DNA from 2 places in the Lacisediminihabitans sp. H27-G8 genome. Region 2 is predicted to be linked to the other one. Evidence: predicted binding sites of a transcription regulator. Region 2 holds the regulator's gene; the other holds the start of a gene.
What was found. Region 2 encodes LexA, which represses DNA repair genes until DNA is damaged. Its sites were predicted from a motif close to TCGAACANNTGTTCGA; they were not measured.

Region 1 (15,154 bases), on a different contig from region 2:
GCACCACGAACTCGGCACCGTCGTGCTTCTCGAGGAACGCGCCGGTGGTGCGGTTGAAGGCTGGAGCCTCGACGTGCACGGTGTGGCCGCGCTCGGTGAGTCCGGCGGCGAGACGGGAGCCGAAGTTGGCGGCACCGTTGACGTCCGGGGGGAAGGTGTCGGCGCCGATCAGGATGCGAAGGGGTGCCTTCGCGTCCTGGGGGGAGTCGTGCGGGGTGTCGGACAAAGTCTTAAGCATCCCTTGCAGTTGAAACCATCGATTACAGCCTAGCGGCGGCTTCGGGCTGTCGCTTGGACAGCTGCACCACACCGTACACGGCGAGAGCACCGGCGACGACAAAGGCGAGGATCGCGTACCAGGGCGCGCCGGACGCCTCCTGCAGCACGATGATGCCGATCGAGACCGCGACGATCGGGTCGATGACGGTGAGGCCGGCGATCACGAGATCGGGCGGACCGGAGCTGTACGCGGTCTGCACGAAGTAGCCGCCGAGCACCGTGGCGGCGAGAAGCGCGACGACGCAGGCGATCGTGAGCCACTCGAATCCCTGGGCGCCGTTGAGGATGATCGTGTGCACCCGGTCGATGACGACCTTGGCGAGGGTCGCGACGAAACCGTAGAGCACGCCGGCGCCGACGATGTAGATCAGGGGTCCGAACTTCTTGCGCAGGAAGGCGAAACCCAGCGCGAATGCGATGGTGACGACACCGAGAAGGATCAGCACGGTCACGAGCTCCGTCTGGGTGATCTCCTTCGACCGGGCGAAGATGGTGGCGAAGGTCACGAAGAGTCCGACGCCCCCGACGCAGAAGATGATGGGGCGGATGGCATCCTGCTTCAGCTTCACTCCGGACACCCGGGCGTTGACGATGGCCGTGATGATGAGGGCGATCGCGCCGAGCGGCTGGACCACGATGAGCGGCGCGAAGATGAGCGCGGTGAGCTGGAAGGCAACAGCGAGCCCGAGCATCAGGGTGCCGATGACCCACGACGGTCGGCGAAGGAGCAGGAGAAGCTGGCCGAGGTTGAGGCCCGCGGTCGATGAGGCCTCGGTGAGGCTGTCGACCTTGTTGACACCGCGATGCTGGAACTGGGCACCGAGGGCGAGGAAGACGGCACCGACCAGGGCGATCGGGATTCCCAGCGCCTGGTACGGGGTGATGGAGATCTGGTCCGAAATGGCACTGAGGTCTGGCGTCACGGCACGACCCTACCCGCTGGCCCTCCGATATTCTTGGCGAATGGCCGTCCTCCCGATTCAAATCACGGGCAATCCCGTGCTCCACACCCGAGCGTCCGAAGTGACGTCGTTCGACGCCTCGCTTTCTGCGCTCGTCGCCGACATGTTCGACACGATGGAGGCCGCGCCGGGCGTCGGGCTCGCGGCTCCGCAGGTGGACGTGCCCCTTCGACTCTTCGTCTACAACTGGACGGATGACGACGACACACTCTGGCGCGGCGTGGCCATCAACCCCACCCTGTGGGTGAGCCCGGTGCCGATCGGCGCGGCGGACGAGGAAGACGAGTCCGAGGGGTGCCTCTCGGTTCCCGGCGAGCGGTACCCGCTCCGACGGTCGGAACTGGCCATCCTCAGTGCTGTCGATCTGGACCAGAAGCCGTTCGAGGTCCGGGCGGAGGGATGGCTCGCCCGCATCTTCCAGCACGAATACGACCACCTCGAGGGCGTGCTCTACGTGGATCGCCTCGACCATGCCGCGGGCAAAGCGGCCGCAAAGGCCGTCAAGAAGAGCGGTTGGGGCGAGCCGGGGCTGAGCTGGATGCCGGGAGTCGACGACCTCGAAGGGTGAGGACGGCGCGTCGGACCCTGTGATCCGGCAGCCACGGTTCTCCGAGGCGGCTGTGATCGCGGCGATCCAGGTGGACGGGTGGCGAGATACCTACGGCCACCTTCTGCCCCCGGAGTTCTATGGCGACGCCGCCCTTCGTCGGCGCGTTGCCATGTGGACGAAGATCCTCGGCGGCGAGGCTATTCCCGACCGGCTGTTCGTCGCTGAGTCATCGAGCCGCATCCAGGGATTCGCCTTTGTCGGCGACAGTCTCGACGCTCTTCCCGCTCGTCCGCTGTGCCTCTACATGATCTATGTCCGCAGTGAGCACCATGGCACGGGCATCGGTCAAGCCCTTCTCGAGGCCGCGGCCAGGGAGGATCCCCTGCAGCTCTGGATGGCAAAGGACAACCCGCGGGCGTATGCGTTCTACCGGCGAAACGGATTCGTTTTCGAAGGAACGGAACGAGTCGACAGTGCGGCGAACGATCTCGAGGAGATCGAACTCGTCCGGTGACGCGGTGCGACGGCGTGCGGGGGTTGGCGCGCGCGGGTGGGGTGTTGCGCGGGTAGGGTGTCGCGCGGGTAGGGTTTCGCGGGTTGCGGCTCGCGGGTGGGGTGTCGCGCGGGTCGGGTGTCGCGCGGGTGGGGTGTCGCGCGGGTGGGGTGTCTCGCGGGTTGGGTCTCGCGCGCCCCGATGCTCGTTTCTGCGTCGGGGCTCTTTTGTCGCCCCCGTCCGCGCGGCCTCTCCTCCACAGCGATGTGCCCGACGGATTATCCCCAGATTTGACAAAGCTCTTCAAATCTGTGTTCGAGTCTGGGAGAATGAATGCATGGCAAGTAACGAAGTTGTGTTCGACGAGTCTCTGGGTGGGGACTTCGATTCGTCGCTAGCCGGCGCGCGCCGGGCGGTGGGCTTCGTAGCCGAATGCGCTCGGTCGGTCGACACTCTTTCCGACCCCGATCTTCTTCGCATCCAGCGCGAACTCTCGGACCTCGCCCGTGAACTCGGCGCGAGCGCTGCAGTGGTGGCCGGCGAGATCGGTCACCGTTCGCGGCGGGAGCTCGGCTTTTCGGGACTCGCCCAGAGGGAGGGGTTCCGCACGCCGGAGGCCCTCGTGCGGCATGAGACCGGGTCCACCGCGCGCAACGCCTCCGCACTCGTCCAGGCGGGCACGATGGCCCGGGAATCCGCTGCGCCCGAGACCTCTTCGAGCGCCGAGCCATGGTTCCGGGAGGTCGGCGCCGCCGTTGCCGTTGGTTGCATCTCGGTGGACGCCGCCCGCGCGATCCGCGTCGGGCTCGGTGCGCCATCCGAAGGCTCTGGTGCTGTGACAGCAGATGCCCTGTCCGATGCCGCCCACCTGCTCGTGATCGAGGCGACAATCGTCGACGCGGACGAATTGCTGCGTCTGGCCCGCCGCCTGAGGGACGATCTGGACGACACTGGTATCGCGGATCGCGAGCGGGCCGCCTTCGAAGAGCGGTCGGTACGCCGCACCCGGCGTCCCAATGGTCTCTCGAGATACATCATCGACCCGGACATCGAGTCCGCGGCTTTCTGGGACGACGTCTACGACACCCTCACCTCTCCCCGCCGAGGAGGCGTCCGATTCGTCGACGACGCCGACAGGGAGTGGGCAGCAGCGATCTCCACGGACGAGCGCACCACCGACCAGTACGTGCACGACGCGTTCACCCAGCTGCTACGAATCGCGGTGGGAGCAGAGACGGGTGAGAGCCGACGGATAATGGGAGCTCGACAGCCCTCGGTGCGAGTGCTGGTGACGCGCACCGCGCTCGAGGCGGGGCACGGCCACGGCCGGATCGAAGGATGCGACATCCCGATCTCAATCGAGACCGTCGAGCGCATCGCCTGCGAGTCCGGCACGGTTCAGCTCGACTTTGACGAAGCCGGGCGCCCCCTCGACCTGGGCCGGGAACAGCGGCTGTATTCGAAGAGACAGCGGATCGCCCTGGCTGCGGCACAGGGCGGATGCTTGTTCGGGGACTGCGATCGGCCTCCCAGTTGGTGCGAGGCCCACCACTCCAGACGCTGGAAGCGAGATCAGGGCGAGACGAACATCCTCGATGGGGTGCTTCTGTGCCGCTATCACCATCTGCTCGTGCATAACAACGGTTGGGAGATTGTTCGGGATGACACGGGGTTCTGGCTCATTCCTCCTCGAAATGTCGATCCGGAACAACGGCCGCGGCCCATGCCATCGAAGAGTGCCGCCCTTCGCGACCTGAGGGTGCTCAGCGCCTAGTCGGGGGGCTAATCAGGGTGGCTGGTCAGGGTGGCTGGTCAGAGGGGGCAAGTCAGGGTGGCTGGTCACAGTGGCTGGTCAGGGTGGCTGGTCACACCTAGAAGACCGCGCGGATGAGGGCGGCTGTCGCCGCGGCCGCTATCACCACCACGATGAAGGGAACTCGCAGCGCGAGCAACAGTGCGGCCACCGCAATGGCGGGGAGGCGTGCATCGAAGACGATACGGGAGCCTGAGCCGAGAGTCTGCACCGCGATCAGGGCCGCAAGCAGTGCGACGGTCAGGAGGTTGGCGATGCGGGCGGGAGCCGGCTTCTCGAGGAACGATGCCGGCACGAGGTATCCGGCTACCTTCAGGGACAGGCACGCCAGCGAAGCGGTGATCACGATGAGCCAAAGCGTCATGATGGGCCACCTGTCAGGCGAGGGTGCCGGCCCACCGGGGACGCCGATTGAAGAACGTTACAGCTCATGTCGGAATCCCCGGGGGTTCGGGCTGGGGATTCCGACTGCCGAACCAGTTCAATCCCCCCACTATCACGGCGACGATTCCCGCCACGAGCACAGGTAGGCCCGGGATCAGCACCGGCGTGGTCACCGTGGCGATCACGGCGGCGGCGGTCGCCACGGCGACCGTCTGCAGTTGGCGCAGGCGGGGCCAGAGCAGTCCGAGGAAGGCAGCGGCTGCGGCCGCATCCAGTCCGTACATTCGGACATCGCCGAGGGCGTTGCCGATGAGGGCACCGATGAGCGAGGTGAGATTCCAGCCGACGAATACCGAGACGGCGGTGACCCAGAAGCCGATCCGCTGGGTTCGCAGTGTTGATTGGGTCGTGGCGACGGCGGTGGACTCATCGATAGTCACCCAGGCCGCTGCCAACCGGCGCCAGCGACCGCTGCCCACGATCGGAGCGACACGGATTCCGTAGATCCCGTTGCGGATGCCCAGGATCGCGGCGCTCGCGATCGCGGCCGGCCCCGCGGCCACTCCCCCGGTGGCGATGACCCCCACCAGGGCGAACTGCGAGCCGCCGGTGAACATGAGGAGGCTCATCACGCAGGTCTGCCAGACGTCGAGCCCGGCGGCGACGGCGAGGGCTCCGTAGGAGATGCCGTAGGCCGCGGCGGAAAGACCGACGGCGACACCCTTGCGGGCCACGGCCCGATCTTCGCCGCTCCAGGAAGTGGCTGCGGCGGATCCGGACTCTCGTGCTGGATCGTCGTCGGAGGGAACCGGCTCAGTCCTGGCCATCGCGCAGATTCACGCCGTGCACGCCGTTGTCGTAGCGAATCGAGGGGAACACCGCAGACACCGTGAAGCCGACACCGGGCAGCATGTTCGCGGTGAGGATGCCACGGTACAAAGCCGCACGCTCCCGCATCTCGCTCATTCCGGGTCCGACGACCACCTCGGTCAACGCATCGAGGTCGTCCTGGAAGGTGTAGGTGCGACTCTGCGCGAGTTTGTCGGGGTCGAGTCCCTCGCGGCGGGCAGCGGCGCGCACACCATCGTCGTCGATCACGACCTGCAGGCCCTCGTCGGTCCACGTGGAGCTGACGCGCACCTGGGTGCCGATGCCGCCATACTTCAGCGCATTGGACAGGGCCTCCTGCACGATACGGAAGACCGCGAGCTGCGGACCGTCGCCGAGCACGAAGGGCTCGCCGTTCTCCACGACCGTGATCTCCAGCCCGGCGTCCCGCATCACATCGAAGAGCTCGAGAGTCATGTCGGAGCGGGGCTCTGGCAGGGATTCGTCGACCGATCCGCCCACAACGGTCATCACGCGACGGAGGTCGGCGAGAGTCGATCGGGCCGCCTCGGCGATGGTGGCGGAGGCGCGCACCGCGGCTCCGGCATCCGAGGTCGCCGCGTACTGGGCGCCGTCCGCCTGGCTCACGATCGTGGAGACCGAATGGATCGCCACCTCGTGGAGTTCGCGCACGATGCGCAGCTTTCCCAGTTGCTCTTGCAGGGATGCTTCGAGGTCGAGGTTGTCGCGCTCGGCATCGACGCGGGCGAAATACTGGCGGCGGCGACCGCGTGCGGCGCGGATCCAGAGCACCAGCAACACCACCGTGAGAACGAGGAAAACCGCGGATGTCGCGGTGAGCAGGATCATCACCAGCATCGAATGCTGCTGCAGCCAGGTATTCACTCGGGTCTCCTCGGGCTGACAACATCGGGTCTGACAACGACGTGCTGTCTCTCCGAGGTTATCGCGAACCGGGATCGGCGCGCTGCCGTCCCGGTCCGCGGGTGCCGGGCCTACTTGGCCGGCGGCTGCGGCCAGGAGTTCGCCCGCAGCACCTCGAGACGTGCGCGGTAGTCATTCTCGTCGATGTCGCCCTGGGCGAATCGCTCGGCAAGGGTCGACTCCGCCGACCGGGACGGGCTGCCCCAGTGACCCCACTGGGCGCCGCCGAAGCCGGGGTGACCGTATCCGCCGCCCTGGGCGAACCAGGCGCGACGGCGACGTCGAGCGATCGAGAAGACGACCGCGAAGAGCGCGACCCAGAAGAGCGGGATGAGCAGGAAGAAAAGCCCGAAGCCGCCGACCCAGGGGCCGACGAAATGGGCCGCGGGGCCCGCGAGGGCGAGTGTTGCGAGCACGATATATCCGTTTCTGTGAGCGTTCCGGTGGCGAGAGCCGGTGGAACCGTTGAACACAACACTCGTCGCGAAGCCGAATCGGCGAATCTGCTCGGCGGATGCTTTCGGCTACTGCGCCGGGAGCACGCCCTGCTACTCCTGGTACCCCGCCCGGACGAGTCCGGTCTCGTAGGCGACGACGACGAGCTGCACCCGGTCTCTCGCGAGCAGCTTCGACATGATGCGCGACACGTGGGTCTTGGCGGTGAGCGGGCTGAGGAAGAGCTTTCGACCGATCTCGTCGTTCGTGAGCCCATGGCCGACCAGGCCGAGTACCTCCCGTTCACGTTCGGTCAGGGTCGCGAGCTGCGAGGTATCCGGCGCCTCTTTGAGGGATCCGGCGACCCGCTCGAGCAGGCGCTTCGTGACACCGGGCGACAACAGCGCGTCGCCGCCGGCCACCACCCGCACCGCGCGGATAAGCTCCTCCGGCTCGGTGTCCTTGACCAGGAAGCCGCTCGCCCCCGCGCGGATCGCCTGGGCAACGTACTCGTCGAGCTCGAAGGTGGTGACGATCACGATGTGGGTGCCGGCGAGAGCGGGATTGGCCACGATCTGCTCGGTCGCCCACAGGCCGTCCCCGTCGGGCATCCGGATGTCCATGAGAACGACATCGGGCTTCTCGCGGGCGACGAGAGCCACCGCTTCGGCGCCGGTGCCGGCCTCGCCCACCACGTCGAGGTCACTCTCCGCCTCGAGCAGTGACCGGAAGCCGCCCCGGATGAGTTGCTGGTCGTCGGCGATGGCGACGCGGATCATGGGGTGCCCTTCGGCGAAGGTCCACCGCGGGGGGCGGACGGGATGTCGGGCGCGCTGCTGTAGCTCGCCCCGGCTGCTGACTGGGGGATTCTGGCGGAGACTCGGAAGCCCCCGCCTTCGACGGGAGCGGCACTCAGACTGCCGCCGAGGAGTTCGGCCCGCTCGTGCATACCGAGCAGACCACGGCCCCCGGTGTCCTGACGTGGTGGGCTTCCGGTGCCGTTGTCGACGATCTCGAGCACGTAGAAACCACCCTCTTCCCGGGCGGTCACGGTCACCGTGGTCGCCTTGGCATGACGGAGCACATTCGTCAGCGACTCCTGCGCGATGCGGTAAAGCGCGAGCTGGGTGCCTGCGCTCGGGACGGTCTCGATCGTGTTGCGCACATCGACGGCGACGCCCTGGGAGGCGATCGAAGCGGCGAGGCCGCCGAGACGGGAGAGATCGGGCTCCGGCACCAGCGGCGCGCTGGGATCCGCTCCTCCTTCGGCACGAAGGATGCCGAGCACCGAGCGCACTTCGTCGAGGGCCGTCTTACTGGACTCCTTGATGCTCGCCAGGGCCGCCTTGGCCTTCTCCGGCTGTTTGTCCATGAGATGAAGCCCCACACCGGCCTGGACGTTGATCTGGCTGAGGGAATGCGCGAGCACATCGTGAAGCTCACGGGCGATCCGCACCCGCTCGGCCTGCACCTCGGACTGCTTGCGTTCGGCGATCCGGCGGGAAATCTCCGCATACTGCTCCCGGCGCGTTCGCACGCTCTCCCCCACACCGAGCACGATGAGAATTCCGAGCGTCACGGCCGCGATTCGCGGGGGCGAGACATCGAGACCGGCGAGCAGCGATATGGCGAGGGCGAGGAGCCAGGCCGCCGACACCGAAATCCAGGCCCAGCTTCGGGCGCCCCGCACCACAGCGGACACGATGGCGAAGGCGAGGGCCAGGTAGGGCGGATGGTCGGAGCTGCGGAACAGCAGCAGGTCGGCGCCTCCCGCGGCGGCCGCGATGGCCACGACCGGACCCGGGAAGCGACGGGCGGCGAGCAGGGCGAGAGGACCGATGAGAGCGAGCCCGAGCCCGATCAGGAGCATCCTCGGGTCTGTCCAGACTGCGGTGCGAACAAGGCCGTTACCCGGGCGCACACTGAAGAAAACCGCCGGCACCTGCACGAACAGCGAAAAGAGCACCGGAAAGATCAGCCGCATCCTGCGCGCGCCGGCGGAATTCTGGCGCCGGGCGCGACTGGCCTCCATCTCCTGCCAGGGCTCGTGCCAGGATTCGAAATTCCGATCGGTGAAACGACCACCTCGGCGCTCGGTCCAGCCCGCGCTGTCGAAACGACCGTGGAAGGGCATGGATCGATCGTAGTTGCGGCTCTCGCCCGGGACATCCGCTGCCGGATGGCCGGCGGCTACTCCCCCGGGAGTAGTGGCGGACCGGCATCCGCCGCTTAAGCAACGAATGCCGCAGGGGGTGGAGCCCCGTGCGGCAATCGAGCTCCCCGACTTGGACTCGAACCAAGAACCGCCGCATTAACAGTGCGATGCTCTGCCAATTGAGCTATCGAGGATTGCTGAAACAGCTTGACCACTTTACCAAAGGTACGCGTTGCACCAAATCGTGCGGTGCAATCCCCCGGGCAACTCGTGCTCGACGCTGAATCGACGTGTCTACAGTACCGGCAGCAGGAAGGTCGGCGATGCAACCTCCATCGGCGAGCCGAGCGGATGAGGGATGCCGGTCACCGGATCGATGCGGAATGCGGCCACCGTCGACGACAACTGGTTCGCCACCAGAAGCACGTCGCCGTCGATGACGCAGAGGTGTCGTGGGCAGTCGCCGTCGCTGGAGACCGTCGCGACCGGACTGAGGTCTCCGGCGCGGATCACGGCGATGCGATTTGACCCGCGCAACCCCGTGTAGAGAAACCGGGCGGACGCGTCGGTCGCGAGTCCCGCGGCATGATCTCCATCGACCCAGTCTTCGGTGATCGTTGCCGCCTCGAGCACCTGACCCCTGCCATCGAGGGCGAAAAGGGTGCCCTGCAGCTCTCCGAGCAGGATCGTCCGACCCGCCAGGCGCACCAGGTCCCGCGGCCCGGTGCCCGGCGGAAGCGCCACGGATGCCGTGCGCACGAGCCTGCCGTTCTCGACCGCGTGCACGTGCACCCGGTCGGCGCCGAGATCCGCGCTGAGCACGGTCGATCCCTGCACGAGGGTCGAGTGGGCATGCGGCCGCTCCTGCGCCGGATTGGGTCCACTGCCCTGCGACGACAGGGTCTGGATCGACCCGCCGATGCGGCCGCCGGGCAGGAGCGGGAAGACATCGATGGATCCGTCGAGGTAGTTCGACACGAACAGGCGATCGAGCGTGACGCTCACGTGACAGGGGAAACCGCCGCTGGTCGGTTGGCCTCCGAGCGATCGGAGAGAGCCCTGACTCCGACGGAACGCCTCGATGCGGCCGGCCGGGCCGGAGCCGTACTCGTCGGTCGCGTAGACCAGACCATCGGGGCCGGAGGCGAGGAACGAAGGGGACGAGGTCGGCGTCGTTTCGAGCAATTCCAGCCGCGCGTCATCCCCGTGCCAGCGCAGCAGCGAGATGCCCTTCGCGTCTCCCATGGTGGCGGTGTAGCCGCCCACCAGCAGGTCGGTCGTGGTCAATAGCCGGCCTTCGGATCAACGACTCCGACGAAACGGCCGTCGCCCACGAAGGCGGCGACGTTCTCGCGAATCCTCTCAGCGAGCAGCGGCATCGTCATCTCCGGGGTATCCGCACTGTGCGGTGTGATGAGGATGTGCGGAGCGGTCCAGAGCGGATGCCCGTCCGGCAGCGGCTCCGGGTCGGTGACGTCGAGGCCGGCGCCCGCGATCTCCCCGCGACGGAGCGCATCGACCAGGGCATCCGTGTCGACGAGATCGCCCCTGGCGATGTTCACGAGCACGGCGCTGTTCTTCATCGCCGCGAACGCCGGGGCGCCGAACAGGTGGCGGGTGCCCGCGGTGGATGCCGCGGCGATGACCACCACATCGGCATCCGGCAGCGCCTGTGCCAGCCCGTCGACGGTGATGGTCCGTCGGGCACCGGCGACACGGTCCGTGGTGCGCCGCACGATGGTTACGCTCACGCCGAAGGGCGCGAGGAGTCGAAGCAGCTCCCTCGCAACGCCGCCGGCACCCACGATCAGCACCGAGAGTCCGTAGAGAGAGCGTCCGATCTTGGGACCGGTCGGCCAGCCGGTGGCTCTCACCCGCTCGGGGATCACCCGCAGCAGAGCGAGCACGAGGGTGAGCGCATGTTCGGCGACGGGTTGCGAGTAGGCACCCTTCGCGCTGGTCCAGAGGGGAAACGGGCGATCGGCGTGTGCGCGCAGGAGCTCGGCGAATACGTCGACACCGGCGTAGGGAAGCTGCACCCAGTCGATCGAGGGGTACGAATCCAGGGTGGACCTGAGCGCTGCCGCACCGCCGTAGGACAGCCAGATGAGCCCGCGGGTCTGCGGGCCGAGATCGACGAGCTCGCCTCCGCCTGCGGCGACCGCCCGGGCGAAGACGTCTTCCGCCGCGGAGAGGGTCGCCGAGGCCGGAACGATGCTGACCGGCCCGGCTGCCGGACGCCGATCGTCGCCGAGAACGCGCCCGGCATCGGCCGTCACGCTGCGGTGCTGGCTCACGCGCGCTCGGAGGGTGAGCCGGTGGGCCGCGACTTCTTCGGGCGGGGAGCCGGGCGCGCATCCGCCGTCGCCTGCACGGCCCGCTGCAACCAGTCCCGGTCTTCGAGAAGCTCGCCGGGCACGGAGCGATAGTTCTTTGCGCCGGGATACGGCGGCGCGGGAACCGTGCGCTCGAACAGCGCGGCTTCGGCGTCGGTCGGGGTGAGAAAGAGAGTGTCGTCGCAGATGAAACCGACGACTTTCTCATCACAGTAGATGGCGTGCTCCCCGAACATCGTGCGGGTGCGGATGTTCAGGTCGCCGAGCTGGTCTTCGATGAACCGAACCGTGTCCGGGTTGTTAGCCATGAAACTTCTCCGTCTTGGCACTGCCGAGCGCGGCGCGCGAGCGAGCCAATCCCTTGAGGTACTCGTTCTCCGGGGCGGTCGTGAGCGTGTCGAGGTCCCCGAGCCCGACCAAGATGCCCTTCTGCATCACCGCGAGTTTCGGAGCGATGCGGGAGAGGACTGCGAGGTCGCTGCTCACCACGATCGCGGTGAGACCACGGTCGCGATGAAGGTCTCGCAGGGTGTCGAGCACGCCGTCGCGCACGCTCGCGTCCACTCCGCGGGTCGGCTCGTCGGCCACGAGCAGTGTCGGCTCCAGAACTATCGCGCGGGCAAGGGCCACCCTCTGCCGTTGGCCGCTGCTCAGTTGGTAGGGCAGCCGGTTCATCAGGCTGAGCGGCAGGCGCACAGCGTCGATGACCGTCGCCACGGCATCCGAGGCTTCCCGCACGCTGAATCGGCGATCGCGTTGGTAGATCGGCTCGGCGACGTTCTCGGCGACGGTCAACAGCGGGCTGAGCCGCTCCGCCGCATCCTGCCGCAGAAAGCCGACCTGCAGCGTCAGTCGATCACGGGCACGGCGTCCCACATGGCGCAGGCGGGTGCCGTGCACCTCGAGCTGACCACCGCAGATCCTCGGCATGGCGTCCCCACCGCGCCCGGCGAGGCCCGCGATTGCGAGTGCGAGCGTGGACTTGCCCGATCCCGACTCCCCCACAATGCCCAGCATCTCGCCAGCGGCGATCTCGAGGGTGACCCCGCGCACAGCGAGATACGGCCGGGCATGATTCGAGCGGTAGACCATCGAGACATCCCGGGCGGCCACCACAAGGCCTGTCGAATTCGCTGCGCTCACGGTCAGTCCGCGGCTCGGAGCATCCGAAGTTCTTCGCGTCGCTTCGCCTGCTCTGCCGGGTTCGGCACGGGCAACGAGGCGAGCAGACGCTTGGTGTACGGATGCTTCGGCGCTCCGAGCACCTCGGCTCCGGTGCCTTCCTCCACGAGTTCACCGTGGTACAGAACCGCGATACGGTCGGCGAGGATGTCGACGACGGCGAGATCGTGACTGATGAACAGAGCCGCGAAGCCGAACTCTCTCTGCAGCTCCGCGAAGAGTTCGAGCACGCGGGCCTGCACCGAGACGTCGAGAGCGCTGGTGGGCTCATCGGCGATGAGCAACTTCGGCTGAAGCGCGAGGGCGCGGGCGAGGGAGGCGCGCTGGCGCTGGCCACCACTCAGCTCGTGCGGATAGCGGTCGCCGAAAGCGCGGGGAAGCTGCACCGCTTCGAGCAGCTCATCGACCCGCGCGCGGGCGGAACGGGCATCAGGAGCGCGACCCTGCACGATGAGGGGCTCGGCGACGCACTCGGCGATGGTGAGCAGCGGGTTGAAACTGGTCGCCGGGTCCTGGAAGACGAACCCGATGTCACTGCGCAGGGGGCGGAATTTGCGTTCCTTCACCCCGAGCATCTCCTGGCCGAGCACGGTCAGCGAGCCGCCGGTGATGCGGGTGAGGCCTCCGATGGCGCGACCGATGGTGGTCTTGCCCGATCCGCTCTCGCCCACGAGTCCGAGCACCTCGCGCGCACCGATCTCGAAGCTCACTCCGTTGACCGCGCGGAATCCGGAGCGACCGAAACGACCGGGGTATTCGATCTCGAGCGCTGTCGCGACAACGAGTGGGGGTTCGGTCGCGGCGAGGGCTCGCTCTGCCGCCCGCTCCTGGGTCTTCACGGTGCCCGAACCGAGATAGGGAACGGCCGCAAGCAGTCTCTTCGTGTATTCGTGCTGCGGGTTGCCGAACAGGCTCGTGGCATCCGCTTCCTCAACGACCTTGCCCTGATACATCACCGCGACCCGGTCGGCCAGGTCGGCGACGACGCCCATGTTGTGGGTGATGAGCACGATCGCGGTATCGAATTCGTCGCGGCAGCGGCGCAGAAGGTCGAGGATCTCCGCCTGCACCGTCACGTCGAGCGCCGTGGTGGGCTCGTCGGCCACGATCAGCTCTGGATCGAGCACGAGAGCCATGGCGATCACCACACGCTGCTTCTGCCCGCCCGAGAACTGGTGCGGGTAGTAATCGACCCGTTCCTCTGGATCGGGGATTCCCACCTTGCCGAGGATCTCGATGGCCTTGGCCTTCGCCTCGGCGCGAGAGTACTTGCCGTGTGCTCGCAGGCCCTCGGCGATCTGCCAGCCCACGGTATAGACGGGGTTCAGTGCGGTCGACGGCTCCTGGAACACCATGGCGGCGCTCGTTCCGCGAATCTCCCTCAGGCGGCTGTGGCTGACGGTGACGACGTTGTCGTTGCCGAGCAGCACGACACCGGATGCCGTCGCCGTCTCGGGAAGGAGCCCCAGGATCGTCTTGGCGGTCACGGTCTTGCCACTGCCGCTCTCGCCGACGATGGCGAGCACCTCTCCGGCATTCACCGAAAGGGTCACCCCGTCGACGGCCCGCACATCGCCGCCGTCCGTGGCAAAGGTGACGGAGAGGTCGGTGATTCCCACGGCCTGCTGGCCGCGCACGAGACTGCTCATGAGCGTGCCTCCAGTTCTGAGGAGTCGAGTTCCAGGTCGCCGACGACATCCGTGCTCGCCTCCGGAGCGCTGTCTCCGGTTGGACCGAGTGCGGGCAACGTGCCTGCGGCCCGGCGCCGAGTGCGCAGGCGCGGATCTGCGAGGTCGTTGAGGCTCTCCCCCACGAGGGTCATGCCGAGAACGGCGAGCACGATCGCCAGGCCGGGGAAGACAGAGGTCCACCAGATTCCGCTGGTGACGTCGGAGATCGACTTGTTGAGGTCGTAGCCCCATTCGGCGGCGGAAGTCGGTTCGATACCGAAACCGAGGAAGCCGAGCCCGGCAAGGGTGAGGATCGCCTCGGAGGCGTTGAGGGTGAAGATGAGCGGAAGGGTGCGGGTGGCATTTCGCAGGATGTGCCGGAACATGATGCGTCCGGAGGACGCGCCGAGGACCTTCGCAGACTCGACGAACGCTTCAGCTTTGATGCGCACCGTCTCGGCCCGGATCACCCTGAAGTACTGCGGGATGAACACGACGGTGATCGAAATCGCGGCCGCGAAGACACCCCCGATGAGTTGTGACTTGCCCCCGGTGATGACGATCGACATGACGATCGCGAGCAGCAGTGTCGGGAATGCGTAGACCGCGTCGCAGACGACAACGAGCACGCGGTCGAGCCAGCCTCCGAGGTAGCCGGAGACCACTCCGAGGAGGACCCCGGCGAAGATCGACAGGATGATCGCGACCACGATCACGAACAGCGCGGTCTGCGATCCCCAGATCACTCGAGAGAGCACGTCGTACCCTCCGACGGTGGTTCCGAGGAGATGAGTCGAGGAGGGCGGATTCTGGGCGCCGAAGTTGCCGTTCGCGTCGGTGAGCTGCGAGAAGCCGTAGGGCGCCAGAATCGGTGCGAAGAGCGCGGTGAGAAGGAAGATCACGACGATCGTCAGGCCGGCGACGAGCATGCCGCGCTGGAGACCGACGCTCTGGCGCACCTGGTGCACTATCGGGATGCGCGCCCAGAGGGGACGCTTCACGGGCGGTGCGTCGCGGTGTTCGGCGGTGTTCACACTCATGATCAGTACCTCACTCGGGGATCGATGAGAGCGGCGATGACGTCGACTATGAAGTTCGTGACCGCCACGACGACTGCGAGGA
Region 2 (15,154 bases):
AGTCGGCCTCATCGACGATGCGGCGCTTGCCGAGACATTCGTGCGCACGCAACACGATCGCAAGGGTTTGGGGCGCGGTGCGATCACCGCCGAGTTGCGTCGCCGCCACGTGGACCAGGAGCACATCGACGCCGCGCTGGAACGGGTCGACGACGACGACGAGCAAGACCGGGCCACCGAGCTGGCGATCAAACGTGCCGGGCAGTTGAGTTCCTACGATCTCGAAACCGCCAAGCGCCGGCTGCACGGGTTCCTGTCCCGCAAGGGTTATTCGTCGGGCGTCGTGCGCGCGGCGATCGATGAGGCGCTGTCGGCTCGCTCGAGCGGCGTGCGATTCCGTTAGGGGCTTCACCGATGGCCGGCCGGCAGGCTCGCTGAGCGGATGCGCGCGCGGCGACGGTTAGGGGCAACGGTTAAGATTGGGGGATCATGACCCTCACCGCTCCTGCCGGCACCACCCCTGCCGCAACTGATTCCCCGCGCACCTACGAGGTGCGCACCTTCGGCTGCCAGATGAACGTGCACGACTCCGAACGACTGAGTGGTTCGCTTGAGGCGGCGGGTTATGTGCGCGCGGAGGGCGGCATCGCGGATGTCGTGGTGATCAACACCTGCGCGGTGCGGGAGAACGCCGACAACAAGCTGTACGGAAACCTCGGCTATCTCGCCTCGGTCAAGCAGAAGCACGAGGGGATGCAGATCGCCGTCGGCGGCTGCCTGGCCCAGAAGGACAAGAACGTCATCCTCGAGAAGGCGCCCTGGGTCGACGTGGTGTTCGGCACCCACAACATGGGATCGCTGCCCACCCTTCTCGAGCGGGCACGCCACAACGGTGAGGCGCAGTTGGAGATCCTCGAGTCGCTCGACGTCTTCCCCTCGACCCTTCCGACCAAGCGGGAGTCGACCTATTCCGGCTGGGTGTCGATCTCGGTCGGCTGTAACAACACCTGCACGTTCTGCATCGTCCCCGCTCTGCGTGGCAAGGAGAAAGACCGCCGGCCCGGCGACATCCTCTCCGAGATCCAGGCGATCGTGGATGACGGGGCCATCGAGGTCACCCTTCTCGGCCAGAACGTCAATTCCTACGGGGTCGAGTTCGGAGATCGGCAGGCGTTCGGCAAGCTCCTCCGTTCGGCCGGCGAAATCCGCGGGCTCGAGCGCATCCGTTTCACCAGTCCGCATCCGGCTGCCTTCACCGACGACGTGATCGACGCGATGGCGGAGACCGGCGCCGTCATGCCGCAGTTGCACATGCCGCTCCAGTCCGGGTCGGACCGGATCCTCAAGTCGATGCGCCGCAGCTACCGGTCCGACAAGTTCCTGGGCATCCTCGACCGGGTGCGGGCCCGCATCCCGAACGCGGCGATCTCCACCGACATCATCGTCGGCTTCCCCGGCGAGACCGAAGAAGACTTCCAGGAGACCCTCCGCGTGGTCGAGCTCGCCCGGTTCGCCACCGCCTTCACGTTCCAGTATTCGATCCGTCCTGGCACGCCAGCGGCGACCATGGACGAGCAAGTGCCGAAGGCCGTGGTGCAAGAGCGTTACGAGCGACTGGTGGCACTGCAAGACCGCATCTCCTGGGAAGAGAACCAGAAGCTGATCGGCACGGAGGTGCGGGTCCTGGTCGGCGCCGAGGGATCCAAGGATGCCGACACCCACCGGCTGTCCGGCCGCGCCGAAGACAGCCGCCTCGTGCACTTCGAAGTCCCGCCTCACAGCGAGCTTCCGCGCCCGGGGGATGTCGTCACCGTGTGTGTCTCCGAAGCGAAGCCGTTCTATCTGCTCGCCGACTCCGCCGACGGTGCCCCCCTGCTGATCCGGCGAACGAGCGCCGGGGACGCCTGGGATCGGGCCGAGGCCGACTCGTGCGCGATCCCCTCTGCGGGGGCTGCCGCATCCTCTCCGGCACGGGTTTCGCTCGGACTGCCGACATTGCGGATCGCCACGTCACCGATCTACGACCTGCACGACGGGCAGCGCTAGCGGCAATGCTCGTCGTCATCGTCGGTGCGACCGGCACCGGCAAGTCGGCCCTGTCGCTCGACCTCGCGGACAGGTTCTGTTCCGAGGGCCAGGCGGCCGAGATCGTCAATGCCGATGCCATGCAGCTCTATCGAGGCATGGATATCGGCACGGCCAAGCTCCCGGTCGACGAGCGTCGCGGCATCCCGCACCACCTGTTCGATGTGCTCGACCCCCGCGACGAGGCCAGCGTCTCGGCGTTCCAGGCGGATGCCCGAGGCACGATAGCGGGCATCCTCGATCGCGGTGCCGTTCCGATCCTGGTCGGCGGGTCCGGGCTCTACGTCTCTTCGGTCGTCTACGACTTCCAGTTTCCCCCCACCGACCCGGTGGTTCGCGAGCGGCTGGAGCATGAACTCCTCGACAGAGGTCCTGGCCTGCTCTACCGCGATCTCCGTGCGGTCGACGAGGATGCAGCGGCGGCGATCGGTCCGCACAACGGCCGGCGTCTGGTGCGTGCTCTCGAGGTCGTGGAGCTCACCGGCCGGCCATTCGGATCGGGCCTGCCCGCCGAGTCCGACTACTGGATGCCGACAACCTCGCTCGGACTCACCACTCCGCGGGACATCCTGGTGCCGCGGCTGGACGACCGGGTGGCCGGGATGTGGAGCGACGGGCTCGTCGACGAGGCGCGAGCGCTCGAAACCATCGGGCTCGGCGTGACGGCGTCTCGTGCCATCGGTTATGCCCAGGCCCTCGGGCAGATCAGGGGAGACCTCACGGAGGCAGAGGCTATCGAGCAGACCAGGGTGCTCACGCGCAAATACGCCCGACGTCAGGTGGGATGGTTTCGGCGGTACCCCCAGACGGTCTGGCTGGACTCGGACGACCCTGACCGGGTGTCGTCCGCCCGCCGGATACTCTTGGACCATGCCTGACCTGCATTTCACCAAGGGCCACGGAACCGGCAACGACTTCGTCTTCTTCGCCGATCCCGACGGCCTCATCGATCTCACACCCGCACAGATCGCCGCGATCGCCGACCGCCACTTCGGCGTGGGAGGCGACGGCGTCATCCGAGCGGTGCGTTCCCAGAACCTGCCTGCGGGTGCTGCTGCCCTCGCCGAGGACGATGCCGCGGAGTGGTTCATGGACTATCACAACGCCGACGGATCGGTGTCGGAGATGTGTGGCAATGGCATCCGCGTCTTCGCAAAGTTCCTGATCCAGAACGGGCTGGCGACGCTGGGACAGGGGGAGACCCTTCCCATCGGCACACGGAGCGGTGTGCGCGACCTGCAGCGGAACAGTTCCGGATTCCAGGTCGACCTGGGGCGCTGGTCGCTCGAGGGTGGCGAACCGCTCGTGCGCGCGAAGAACCTGTCTGTGGCGCGCCCGGGTCTCGGAATCAACATCGGCAACCCCCACGTCGTCGTCGCGTTGTCGAGCGATGAGGAGCTCGAGAGCGCCGACCTGACCTTCATCCCCGTGCTCGACCCGGAGGCGACCGAGGGCGCGAACGTCGAGTTCGTCGTGCCGATGGACCCGCTGGTGAAAGACGGCGTCGGACGCATCCGTATGCGCGTGCACGAGCGCGGCAGCGGTGAAACCCTCTCCTGTGGCACCGGCGCGGCTGCGGCGGCCCTCGCGACCCGGCACTGGGCCGGGGCCGGTGCTCCGAACCAGTGGCGCGTCGAGGTGCCGGGCGGCACCCTCGGCGTGCGGATGTGGGCCGCGGAAGACGGCGAGCACGTCTCGTTGAGTGGACCCGCCGAGCTCGTCTTCGAGGGCGACCTCACCTACTGACCCACGCCGAGGGGCTGGGGCCTTGCGGTCGATGAAGCGCGGCCCGGTTCAGTGGCGGCGGCAATATGGCGTCGCGGAGGGAGGCAGGCGCCCTCCCGCGAAGGAGTCTCTCCCGCTGCGAGCGGCAGTTTCTCCCGCCGCGAGCGCGTGACTTGTGTCCGGATGACTCGCTGGCCGCCCTGAACCGGTGGCGTTCCACGCCAGTGCGGTGTCGAACCACCCCCGAGACCGTCCCGGGGGAGGGGAACGGCCTCTTCGCCCCCTCCGCGTCGTCGAGGTCGCGAGCCTTCAGAGCCACCGTGGCTCGCTGGTACGGGAGAAACTCTCGAAGGTCTTCCGGTCGGATCCATCGTGTGGAGGATCCGTGCGGGTCACTTGCGGCGGACCCTCAGCACCCGATAGCCCTTGTTGGTCGCCGCGCGCGAGACGGCGAAGTCCGCGGGGAGCCAGCCTTCGAGCCAGCGATGCAAGGAATCGGATCCGAGGTTGCGCTGCACGACGAGCCAGGCATCGGACTCCGGGTCGAGCCGTGGCAGCCAGAACTCCAGCATCCCGTGGAGTTCGTTCTTTCCGACTCGGATCGGCGGATTCGAGCGGATAGACAGGAAACTCAGGTCCGCGGGAACATCTTCCGGGGTCACGGCGTTGATATTGGTGACGCCGACGGCTTCGGCGTTGCGGCGCACGAGGTCGAGGGCGCGGGAGTTCACATCCACAGCCCACACGGTGGCGTGAGGCGATTGCAGGGCGAGAGTGAGGGCGATCGGTCCCCACCCGCAGCCGAGGTCGAGCAGATTTCCTCCGGGAGGCGCCGGGGGCGTGTTGGCGAGGAGCACCTGGGTTCCGGCGTCGATGCGTTCGGGGCTGAAGATGCCGTTGGAGGTGGTCAGTTCGAAAGTCTGATCGGCCAGCGGAACGCGGATCTGGCGGAACTTGAGCTCACTCTCGGGCATTTCGGAGAAGTAATGCTCAGAGGCCATGCAGAGAAACCTATCGAAATACGAGGAGCTAGGGTTAACCAGATGATTGAACCTGAGACAGACGCACGCGAGGATGACGACGCCGTCAGCCGCGTGCTGGCGAAAGCCGCGAGCAAGTCGGCCGGGTACACACTGTTCGGGTCCGGCAACGCCCAGGCCCTCCAGAGCCGCGGGGTCGAGTCGGATTCCGACGGGGACCAGTTCGACCGCGAAGACCGCCAGGCCCTCCGTCGAGTGGCCGGTCTGTCCACCGAGCTCGAAGACGTCACAGAGGTCGAATACCGGCAGCTGCGTATCGAACGCGTCGTGCTCATCGGCATCTACAGCCAGGGCAACACCGAAGAGGCCGAGAACTCGATGCGCGAGCTCTTCGCGCTTGCCGAGACGGCCGGGGCCACCGTGCTCGACGGGCTCCTCCAGCGGCGGGCGACCCCCGATCCCAGTACCTTCTTCGGCAAGGGAAAGGCGATCGAGCTCCGGGATGTGGTCGCCAGCGTCGGCGCCGACACCGTGATCGTCGACAGCGAGCTCGCCCCCAGCCAGCGCCGAGCGCTCGAGGACGTCGTGAAGGTGAAGGTCATCGACCGCACGGCGGTGATCCTCGACATCTTCAGCCAGCACGCCAAGAGCCGGGAGGGCAAGGCCCAGGTCGAGCTCGCCCAGCTCGAATACCTGCTTCCCCGACTCCGAGGCTGGGGCGAGTCGATGTCACGCCAGGCCGGTGGCCAGGTAGGCGCCGGCAACGGAATGGGAAGCCGCGGTCCGGGTGAGACGAAGATCGAGCTCGATCGTCGCCGCATCCACACCCGTATGTCCCGGCTGAAGAAGCAGATCCTCGCCTTCAAGCCTGCCCGCGAGGCGAAGCGCGCGAACCGCAACCGCAACTCCGTGCCATCCGTCGCCATCGCCGGCTATACCAATGCCGGAAAGTCTTCGCTTCTGAATCGCATCACGCGAGCGGGAGCGCTCGTGGAGAACGCCCTGTTCGCCACCCTCGACACCGCGGTGCGCAAGAACGAGACCGAGGAGGGCCAGGCCTACACCCTCACCGACACTGTCGGTTTCGTGCGCAACCTGCCCCACCAGCTGGTCGAGGCGTTCCGCTCCACCTTCGAGGAGATCGCCGATTCGGATGTGATCCTTCATGTCGTCGACGGATCGCACCCGGACCCCGGCAGCCAACTGGCGACCGTACGGGACGTGATCGGCGAGGTCGAGGCGCGGCATATCCCCGAGATCGTGGTCTTCAACAAGAGCGACCTCATCGACGACAGCCAGCGGCTCGTGCTGCGGGGGCTCGAACCGAAAGCGATCTTCGCCTCCGCTCGCACCGGCGAGGGCATCGAGGAGATCCTCGCCGCGATCGCGCGCACCCTGCCCGCCCCGTCGATCGAACTCGACCTTCTCGTGCCCTACGACCGGGGGGACGTCATTTCGTCGCTTCACGACCACGCCCGGATCGTCTCGACCGAGTATGAAGAGGGCGGAACGCGGATTTCGGTGCTCGTCACCGAGGAGCATGCGGCCGCGCTGCGCCCGTTCGCGACACCGGTTCCCGCCGTCGTCGTCTGATTGCGTAACACTTCTGCCGGCAGCAGCTCTGCTTGCTAGTCTGGCTGGACTGAGGTTCGCGAGTGTTGCGAGCCGAGGAGCGACAGCCGAGCCCGGCACCCGCCCACAGGAGCCGATCGGCTCCGCATCCCACCAGAACGGCGATGCAGTGGGCCTAGTGGTCCACTCGACAGCCGGCGCTATGCACCGAGGACCAAGACCCGTGCCCGCTCCCGACAGCCCCGGCGAAAACAGCCTGCCGAGCGCGCGCATCCCGTTCTCGTTCGAGCTGTTTCCGCCCCGTAACGAGGCGGCGGCGCACACTCTCTGGGACACGATCCAGCAATTGGCCGCGGTGGGTCCCGACTTCATGTCGGTCACCTACGGGGCCAACGGCTCATCCCGCGAGAGTTCGCTCGAGGTGCTGCGGTACATCCGGGAGCAGACCTCCGTGCATCCCCTCGCCCACCTGACCTGCGTCGGGTCATCGCACTACGAAGCGAACCGTCTGGTGCGCGAGTTCCTCGATGCCGGCATCACGAGCTTCCTCGCCCTCCGCGGCGATCCCCCGCGCGGTGCGGTCGAGGGCGACCAGTTCCTCGGCGACCTCGGCAGTGCTTCCGAACTCGTGCAGCTCATCCACCGGGTGCAGACGGAGCGGGCGCAGTATGCGACTCTGCCGTCGCGGAGCGCTTCCGGCGGCGGCGCGATCCCCTCGACCCGCCAGAAGGTGCGGGTGGCCGTGGCCGCCTTCCCCAACGGGCATCCGCGGTCGAAGCGGTCGAACCAGGACATCGACACCCTGCTCGCCAAGCAGGTCTCCGGCGCGACCGTCGCGATCACGCAGCTGTTCTTCCACGCCGAGGACTACCTCGGCTTCGTCGATGAGGCCCGCACCGCGGGGGTCACGATCCCGATCCTGCCGGGCGTGATGCCCGCCACGGCCCCCACCCGGCTCGAGCGAATTCTCGAACTCACCGGTGAGCGTCGTCCCGAAGAGCTGTCGCGGCGCCTGCACGCCAGCGATTCCGCGGACGAACAGGCCGAGATCGGAATCGAGCACGCCGTCTCGCTCTCGCTCGAGATCCTCGCGGGAGGAGCGCCGGGCCTCCACCTCTACACTTTCAACCAGCACCGGGCCGTACTGTCCGTTCTCAACGGAGTCGGTCTCATCGCCGGGCTGACCTCACCAGAATCACCCAACCACAAGGAATCCGTATGACGACCCCCTCATTCCCCACCGGCAGCATCCTGGGCTACCCCCGGATCGGCCGTCGCCGCGAGCTCAAGAAGGCCGTCGAGTCATTCTGGGCCGGCCGCATCACGGCCGATGAGCTCGAGGCGACCGCCGCCGAGTTGCGGGCTGTCACCCGTGAGCGCCTGGTCTCCCTCGGTCTCGGCAAGTCCGATTCTTCGATCCCCGAGGCCTTCTCCTTCTACGACCAGATGCTGGATGCCGCGGTCGCCGTCGGCGCCGTGCCCACTCGTTTCGCCTCACTCGTCGCCGCCGACGGCACCGTCGACCTCGCCGGATATTTCACCATCGCCCGTGGCGAAGGCAACAACACCCCCGCCGAGATGACCAAGTGGTTCGACTCCAACTACCACTACCTCGTGCCGGAGATCGGTCCGGAGACCGACTTCCACCTCGCCTCCGACCGCTTGGTTCGCGAGGTCGCAGAGGCCACCACCAGCGGCTTCCGCACCCGCCCCGTCATCGTCGGCCCGGTCACCTTCCTGCTGCTCAGCAAGGCGAGTGAGGACGCTCCGGAGGGCTACCAGCCCCTCGATCGCCTCGACGACCTCCTGCCGGTCTACGCCGAACTGCTCGCCGCTCTGACCGCCGTCGGTGCCGAGTGGGTGCAGCTGGACGAGCCCGCGCTCGTCAGCGAGAGCATCGAGGTTCCCCGCGCCGAGGTGCTGGCCGCCACCAAGCGTGCCTATGACGCCCTCGGTGCCCTGGACGTGCGCCCGCAGATCTTCGTCGCCGCGCCCTACGGCAGCCTCGACGACGCGCTCCCGGTGCTCGACTCGACCTCGATCGAGGCCATCGGGCTCGACCTCGTGAAGGGGTCCATCCCGGAGGACTTCCACACCGAGAAGACGCTGGTCGGTGGCGTGATCGACGGTCACAACATCTGGCGCGGAGACCTCGCCGCCGCTTTCGACACCCTCGAGTCGTTGAAGGCGCTATCGCCCAACGTGGCCGTCACATCGTCCACGAGCCTCTTCCACACCCCGCACGACGTCGCGGACGAGCCATTTCTCGACGACCGCCTGAAGAGCTGGCTCGCCTTCGCGGACCAGAAGGTGGCGCAGATCGCGGTCCTCGCGGCGGGACTCGCGGGCGGTGCATCCGCTATCCAGGGAGACCTCGATGCCGCTTCGGCCGCTCTTGCCGACCGCCGGATCGCCCCCGGAGTTCGCGACGGAGACGTGCGTGCGCGAGCGGCCGCTCTCACGGAGGCCGACTTCGGGCGCGGCGACTACTCCGAGCGCCTTGCCGCGCAGGATGCCGCCCTCAACCTGCCGTTCCTTCCCACGACGACGATCGGATCGTTTCCGCAGACCGGCAACATCCGCAAGGCCCGCGCGGCCAATGCGAAGGGCGAGATCAGCGAGAACGAGTACATCGACTTCCTGAAGGCGGAGATCAAGAGCGTCGTCGATCTGCAGGAGGAGATCGGAATCGACGTGATCGTGCACGGCGAGCCCGAGCGCAACGACATGGTGCAGTACTTCGCCGAACACCTCGACGGCTTCGCGGTGACGCAGAACGGCTGGGTGCAGTCCTACGGCAGCCGCTGTACGCGTCCGTCGATCCTGTGGGGGGATGTCGCGCGCGAGGCGCCCATCACCGTGGAGTGGTCGTCGTACACGCAGAGTCTCACCGAGAAGCCGGTCAAGGGCATGCTCACCGGCCCGGTCACCATCCTGGCCTGGAGCTTCGTGCGCGACGATCAGCCGCTGGGGGAGACGGCCAATCAGGTCGCGCTCGCGCTCCGCGACGAGATCGAAGACCTCGAGGAGGCAGGCATCGGAATCATCCAGGTGGATGAGCCCGCGCTGCGCGAGCTGCTGCCTCTCAAGAAGGCAGACCAGGCCGCCTACCTCGACTGGTCCGTGCGATCCTTCCGCCTGGCGACAGCGGGGGTCGAGGCCAAGACCCAGATCCACACCCACCTCTGCTACTCCGAGTTCGGTGTGGTCATCGACGCCATCAACAACCTGGATGCCGATGTGACGTCCATCGAGGCCGCCCGGTCGAAGATGGAGGTCGTTCCCGACATCCAGCGCAGCGGCTTCGGTCGCGGCATCGGCCCGGGCGTGTACGACATCCACTCCCCGCGCGTGCCCTCGATCGAGGAGGTCACCGACCTCATCGAGATCGCACTCGGATCGATCCCCAACCGCCAGGTATGGGTGAACCCCGACTGCGGCTTGAAGACCCGCGGCTACGACGAGACCGTGGCATCCCTCACCAACGTCGTCGCCGCAACGCGTGCCGTGCGTGAGCGGGTGAGCGCGCAGTAGCAGGTCGCTGTGCTGCCCTGAGTGACCCGCGTGCCCGGACAATCGGGTGTGCGTGTCGCTCAGGGCAATGCGGGGCCGCGGCTAGGGTGAGCGGATGCCGTTCACTCCGAGTCACATCGCCGCGATTCTGCCGTTCGTGCGGTCGCCACTCGCTCCGGCGGCGTTGGTGATCGGCAGCATGGTGCCGGATCTGCCGTACTTTCTGCCGCTCGGTATCCCGAGGGGGCTGACGCACTCGATTCCCGGGGTGCCGCTGGCCGATCTGCCGATGGGGATCGTTGTTCTGGTGCTGTGGATATTCGTCTTCCGAGCACCCATCGGTGACTTCGCTCCCGACTGGGTGCGCGCCCGCTTGCGGCCGCCCGAGGGACCTCCCCGACTACCGAGGTTCAGCCGGGTCGCGATGATCCTGGTGTCGTTGCTGGTGGGAATCGCCACCCATCTCGCGTGGGATTCCTTCACCCATCCGGACGGCTGGGTGGTGCTGCACGTGGCTGGGTTTCGCGCGCAACTCGGACCGTTCGCAGCCTATCGCTGGGCGCAATACGCAAGCAGCGTCGGCGGGCTCGTCATTGTCGCGATCTGGGCCGTTGGCTGGGTGCGGCGCATGCCATCGGTAGGCACGCGAGCATCCGGCACCGATTCCACGCGGTTGGACTCGCGAGTGAGGATCGCAGTGTGGGTGACCATCGGAGTGGTGCTGGCGGCGGTCGCTCTCGCGATCTGGATTGGCGGAGTCGCCGCCGGTGCCGACCTCTTCGATCGCACCGTGCTCTATCGCACCGCCACTATCTCTATCGCGTTCAGCGGGTTGCTGGCTGTTCTTGCCTGCCTCGGGTGGTACGTCTTACCGAAGGGGGCGCGCAGCGCGGCCCGGATGGTGCAGTGATCCCTACCCAGGCACCGACGTGCAGCGATACCGGTTCGTCGACGACGCTCTGGGTCAGCGAGCTGGCCTGACCGGGCCGCCGTTGGCGGGGTGGCGCATCGACTGATTTGTCCACTCGCCACTCGAGCAGCACAGCACGGCGCCGAGCTCATACTTCACCAGAGCAATGGCGCCGCGTTCTCGCTTATACCGATCGAAGCACCGCGACGACCTTGCCGAGCAGCTCGGCGTAGTCACCGAGGATCGGCGCGAACGCGCTGTTGCGCGGAAGCAGCCAGGTGTGGCCATCACGCTGCTGGAAGACCTTGACGGTCGCCTCTTCGTCGAGCATGGCCGCGACGATGTCTCCGTTCTCCGCAGACTTCTGCTGGCGCACCACGATCCAGTCGCCGTCGCAGATGGCCGCGTCGATCATGGAATCCCCGACGACTTTGAGCATGAAGAGCTCGCCCTTGCCCACGAGCTGGCGGGGGAGAGGGAAGACCTCGTCCACCATCTCCTCTGCGGTGATGGGGATACCGGCAGCGATGCGACCGACGAGCGGCACCATCGCCGCGTCACCGATCGGCGTCGGGTTGTCGGAGACGACAGCGCCTTCCTCCTGCTGGATGTCGATGAGCACCTCGAGCGCGCGCGGCCGGTTGGGGTCGCGGCGCAGGTAGCCACTGAGCTCGAGTTGGTTGAGCTGGTGGGTGACACTCGACAACGACGACAGGCCGACCGCATCCCCGATCTCCCGCATGCTCGGCGGATAGCCTCTCGACGCCACAGCGCGCTGGATGAAGTCGAGGATCGCGAGCTGCTTATCGCTCAGGCTCTTACGTCGGCGGGTCCCCGGCTTCTCCTGCACAGGTCCGGCCTCGCGCGGTCCGCGCCCGGCCCCGCGGCTGTCGCCTGAATCCATCTCGCTCATGTCACTCCTGCTGTCTGGGCATTCGTCTGTCTGGGTGCTGCTCTGTCTGGGTGCTGCTCTGTCTGGGTGCTGCTCTGTCTGGCTAGTCGTCGAATCCGGCGCGGATGACGCACCATTTCGGCAATGTCAGTGGTCGCTGGTTGTCTCATCCCCAGACAATCGAAACTGTATCCGCGTTTCACCCTCGAAACAAACACCTGTTCGAGTGTGTTGCGGCTCAATTTCGGGAAATGTCGAAGACAACGCTTGAATTCCGTAGAAATCGAATGTATGTTCGGAACAAAGCTTCGTATCCGGCACTCCCGGCCGAGTGTCGGATACGAAAACCCTGTAAGCGCTCCGTTCCAGTAAGCGCTCCGAGGTAGGCAGAGGAAGGCACGACGATGACCACAGCACTCCTGATCACATCTCCGCTGGCCACATCAAGGCTGGCCACATCAAGGCTGGCCACATCACCGCTGGCCACATCACCGCTGGCCACACCGCTACTGAGCAGGCCAGCAGGCCCCAGCAGCGCGGCACGGATGAGCGTGGCCCGGCCGGCGACGAACGGCACGCCGCTGCAGCACACCCCGCGACTGCGCATCACGCGCCGCGGGTATGCGCTGCTGACGATCCTGGTCGCCGCACCCCTCGTTATCGCCGCCTTCGGTCTCGCCCTCAACGGTGGCGGTGCCTCAGCTGGTGTGGATGCCTCGTCGGTCACCTTCGCGCATGTCACCGTGCAACCGGGCGAGAGCCTCTGGCAGCTGGCGGGAGAGATCGCCCCGTCATCGGACCCCCGGGACGTCGTGTCCGACATCGTGCAGCTCAACCAGCTGGGCAGCACAGAGGTGCAGCCAGGCCAGAGCCTTGCCGTACCGCTCAAGTACTCACACTGAAACTGATCGCACTGAAACTAATCGCACGGAAACTGCTCGTACGAAACTGTTCGCGCTGAAACTGATCAGACCGAGCCGCCCGTCCACTGGGCACGATCGCCGGGGTTCCCGCCTCGCTTCCGGACACCTAGCGCCCTCTAGCATTGATACGTGGTTTCCCTAGACGATCTGCCCATCCGTGACGACCTCCGTGGCCTCACGCCCTACGGTGCACCCCAGGAGCAGGTGCGAATCCGACTCAATGTCAACGAGAACACCCATCCGATCCCCGAGGCAGTCGCCACGGATATCGTGACCGCGCTGGCCGCGGCCGTTCTCGGCGTGAACCGGTATCCCGATCGCGAGTTCACGGAACTGCGCGACAGCCTTGCCGGTTACCTCGGATCCGGCCTGACCCGAGACAACATCTGGGCGGCGAACGGCTCCAATGAGGTGCTGCAGCAGATCCTGCAGGCGTTCGGAGGCCCGGGCCGCAGTGTGCTGGGATTCCCTCCCACCTACTCGATGCATTCGATCATCGCGTCGGGCACGGGCACCACGTGGATTGCAGGCGAGCGGGACGATGCCTTCGAGATCTCGCCGCAGACCGCAGTCGAGTGGATCGAGAAGACGACACCGGACATCGTGTTCTTCTGCTCGCCGAACAATCCGACCGGCACACCGCTCTCCCTCGAGACGATCGTCGCGGCCTACGACGCGACCGACGGCATCGTCGTGGTCGACGAGGCCTACGCCGAGTTCGCGCCGACGGGCCTGCCGACCGCCCTGAGTCTGCTCGAGGGTCGCGAGCGACTCATCGTCTCGCGCACGATGAGCAAGGCATTCGCCTTCGCGGGGGCCCGACTCGGCTACCTCGCCGCCGATCCCGCGATCACGGATGCACTTCGACTCGTGCGACTTCCGTACCACCTCTCGGCCCTCACCCAGGCGGCGGCGATCGCCGCCCTCGCTCACAGTGGCGAGATGCTCGCGATGGTCGATGACATCAAGGCGCAGCGCGATCGCCTGCTCGAGGAACTGCCCAGGCTGGGCTACCCGGTCTGGCGCAGCTGGGCCAACTTCGTGCTGTTCGGGGGAGTCGAAGACCCCCACGCGGTATTCGAGGCGCTGCTCGAACAAGACATCATCATCCGCGACATCGGCATCCCGAATCACCTGCGGGTGACGGCGGGCACGGCGGCGGAGACCACCGCCTTCCTCCACGCTCTCGCTGCGCTCGACACTGCGGGTAACGGTTCGAACGCGCTCGGTAGGATTGGTTCATGAGTCCCCAGCGCGTCGCGCACCTCCAGCGCGAGACGAGCGAGTCGAGCATCGACCTGTCACTCGATCTCGACGGCACCGGCGTATCCGATATCCAAACCTCGGTGCCCTTCTACGATCACCTGCTCACCGCGTTCTCCAAGCACTCGCTCATCGACCTGAAGGTGCGCGCGAGCGGTGACACCGAGATCGACGTGCACCACACCGTCGAGGACATCGGGATCGTGCTCGGCAAAGCGATCAAGGATGCACTCGGCGACAAGTCGGGAATCGCCCGCTACGGCGACGCGCTCGTGCCGCTCGACGAGGCGCTCGTGCAGGCCGTCGTGGATGTCTCGGGGCGACCCTACCTCGTGCACACCGGCGAGCCCGCCGGGTTCGAGTTCCACCTCATCGGAGGACACTTCACCGGCTCCATGGTGCGCCACGTCTTCGAGGCGATCTCCTTCAATGCCGGCCTCACCGTGCACATCACCGTGCTGGGCGGCCGCGATCCGCACCACATCGCGGAGGCCGAGTTCAAGGCATTCGCGCGCGCCCTGCGCACGGCCGTTGAGCCGGATGCCCGGGTCACGGGCATCCCCTCCACCAAGGGCGCGCTCTGACCATGAGTCGCCCCTCCGTCGTCGTGCTCGACTACGGCAGCGGCAACGTGCACTCTGCCGCGAAAGCTCTCGAGGCTGCGGGAGCCGATGTCGACCTCACGGCCGACCGGTCCCGGGTGCTTGCTGCCGACGGGCTCCTCGTGCCCGGGGTCGGCGCGTTCTCCGCGGTCATGGCTGCGCTCGACTCGGTTCACGGCGGAGATCTCGTGGACCTCCGGTTGGCCGGAGGTAAGCCCGTGCTCGGTATCTGTGTGGGAATGCAGGTTCTGTTCGGTCGGGGAGTGGAGCGCGGGGAGGAGACCGAGGGCCTCGACCAGTGGCCAGGGGTCATCACAGAGCTCGACGCCCCGATCCTTCCGCACATGGGGTGGAACACCCTCGAAGCGCCGAGCGACTCCGTGCTCTTCGAAGGAATCGCCGATGAGCGCTTCTATTTCGTGCACTCTTACGCCGCGACCGAGTGGACTCTCGACGTGATGCCGCCCTTCCCCGAGCCGAAGCTCACCTGGGCCGAGCATGGCACCCGTTTTCTCGCCGCGGTGGAGAACGGACCGCTCAGCGCCACCCAGTTCCACCCCGAGAAGTCGGGGGAGCCGGGCATCCGGTTGCTCGCGAATTGGCTCGAAACCCTGTAACGCCCCGAAACACTGCACAGTCCCAGCCGTCTCAGCCCCCAGCCGTCCCGAAGAGAAAAGATCCGATGAGCGCCCTCGACTGCACCCCCAAACTCGTGCTGCTGCCCGCGATCGACGTCGCCGATGGCCAAG

Region 1: a site for LexA is predicted at 2,588-2,603, ahead of VLI63_RS01815 (DUF222 domain-containing protein). Genes of this name have one in related genera too.

Annotation. Positions count from the first base shown of each region.
Region 1 is NZ_JAYLVL010000001.1:387,105-402,258, forward strand. Features, by position in the region: gene VLI63_RS01795 (glycosyltransferase) at 1-238, opposite strand, end outside; gene VLI63_RS01800 (DMT family transporter) at 261-1,202, opposite strand; gene def (peptide deformylase) at 1,243-1,809, shown strand; gene VLI63_RS01810 (GNAT family N-acetyltransferase) at 1,829-2,305, shown strand; gene VLI63_RS01815 (DUF222 domain-containing protein) at 2,622-4,058, shown strand; gene VLI63_RS01820 (AzlD domain-containing protein) at 4,156-4,461, opposite strand; gene VLI63_RS01825 (AzlC family ABC transporter permease) at 4,526-5,308, opposite strand; gene VLI63_RS01830 (sensor histidine kinase) at 5,295-6,215, opposite strand; gene VLI63_RS01835 (SHOCT domain-containing protein) at 6,326-6,670, opposite strand; gene VLI63_RS01840 (response regulator) at 6,803-7,468, opposite strand; gene VLI63_RS01845 (sensor histidine kinase) at 7,465-8,823, opposite strand; tRNA gene VLI63_RS01850 (tRNA-Asn) at 8,966-9,038, opposite strand; gene VLI63_RS01855 (lactonase family protein) at 9,139-10,131, opposite strand; gene VLI63_RS01860 (D-isomer specific 2-hydroxyacid dehydrogenase family protein) at 10,128-11,141, opposite strand; gene VLI63_RS01865 (TfoX/Sxy family protein) at 11,138-11,488, opposite strand; gene VLI63_RS01870 (ATP-binding cassette domain-containing protein) at 11,481-12,323, opposite strand; gene VLI63_RS01875 (dipeptide ABC transporter ATP-binding protein) at 12,326-14,011, opposite strand; gene VLI63_RS01880 (ABC transporter permease) at 14,008-15,072, opposite strand; gene VLI63_RS01885 (ABC transporter permease) at 15,075-15,154, opposite strand, start outside.
Region 2 is NZ_JAYLVL010000003.1:19,666-34,819, reverse strand. Features, by position in the region: gene VLI63_RS09515 (regulatory protein RecX) at 1-343, shown strand, start outside; gene miaB (tRNA (N6-isopentenyl adenosine(37)-C2)-methylthiotransferase MiaB) at 430-1,986, shown strand; gene miaA (tRNA (adenosine(37)-N6)-dimethylallyltransferase MiaA) at 1,992-2,903, shown strand; gene dapF (diaminopimelate epimerase) at 2,896-3,771, shown strand; gene VLI63_RS09495 (DUF664 domain-containing protein) at 3,761-4,117, opposite strand; gene VLI63_RS09490 (class I SAM-dependent methyltransferase) at 4,143-4,751, opposite strand; gene hflX (GTPase HflX) at 4,794-6,323, shown strand; gene VLI63_RS09480 (methylenetetrahydrofolate reductase) at 6,526-7,524, shown strand; gene metE (5-methyltetrahydropteroyltriglutamate--homocysteine S-methyltransferase) at 7,521-9,836, shown strand; gene VLI63_RS09470 (DUF4184 family protein) at 9,931-10,725, shown strand; gene lexA (transcriptional repressor LexA) at 10,910-11,629, opposite strand; gene VLI63_RS09460 (LysM peptidoglycan-binding domain-containing protein) at 12,163-12,519, shown strand; gene VLI63_RS09455 (histidinol-phosphate transaminase) at 12,670-13,785, shown strand; gene hisB (imidazoleglycerol-phosphate dehydratase HisB) at 13,782-14,387, shown strand; gene hisH (imidazole glycerol phosphate synthase subunit HisH) at 14,390-15,022, shown strand; gene priA (bifunctional 1-(5-phosphoribosyl)-5-((5-phosphoribosylamino)methylideneamino)imidazole-4-carboxamide isomerase/phosphoribosylanthranilate isomerase PriA) at 15,088-15,154, shown strand, end outside.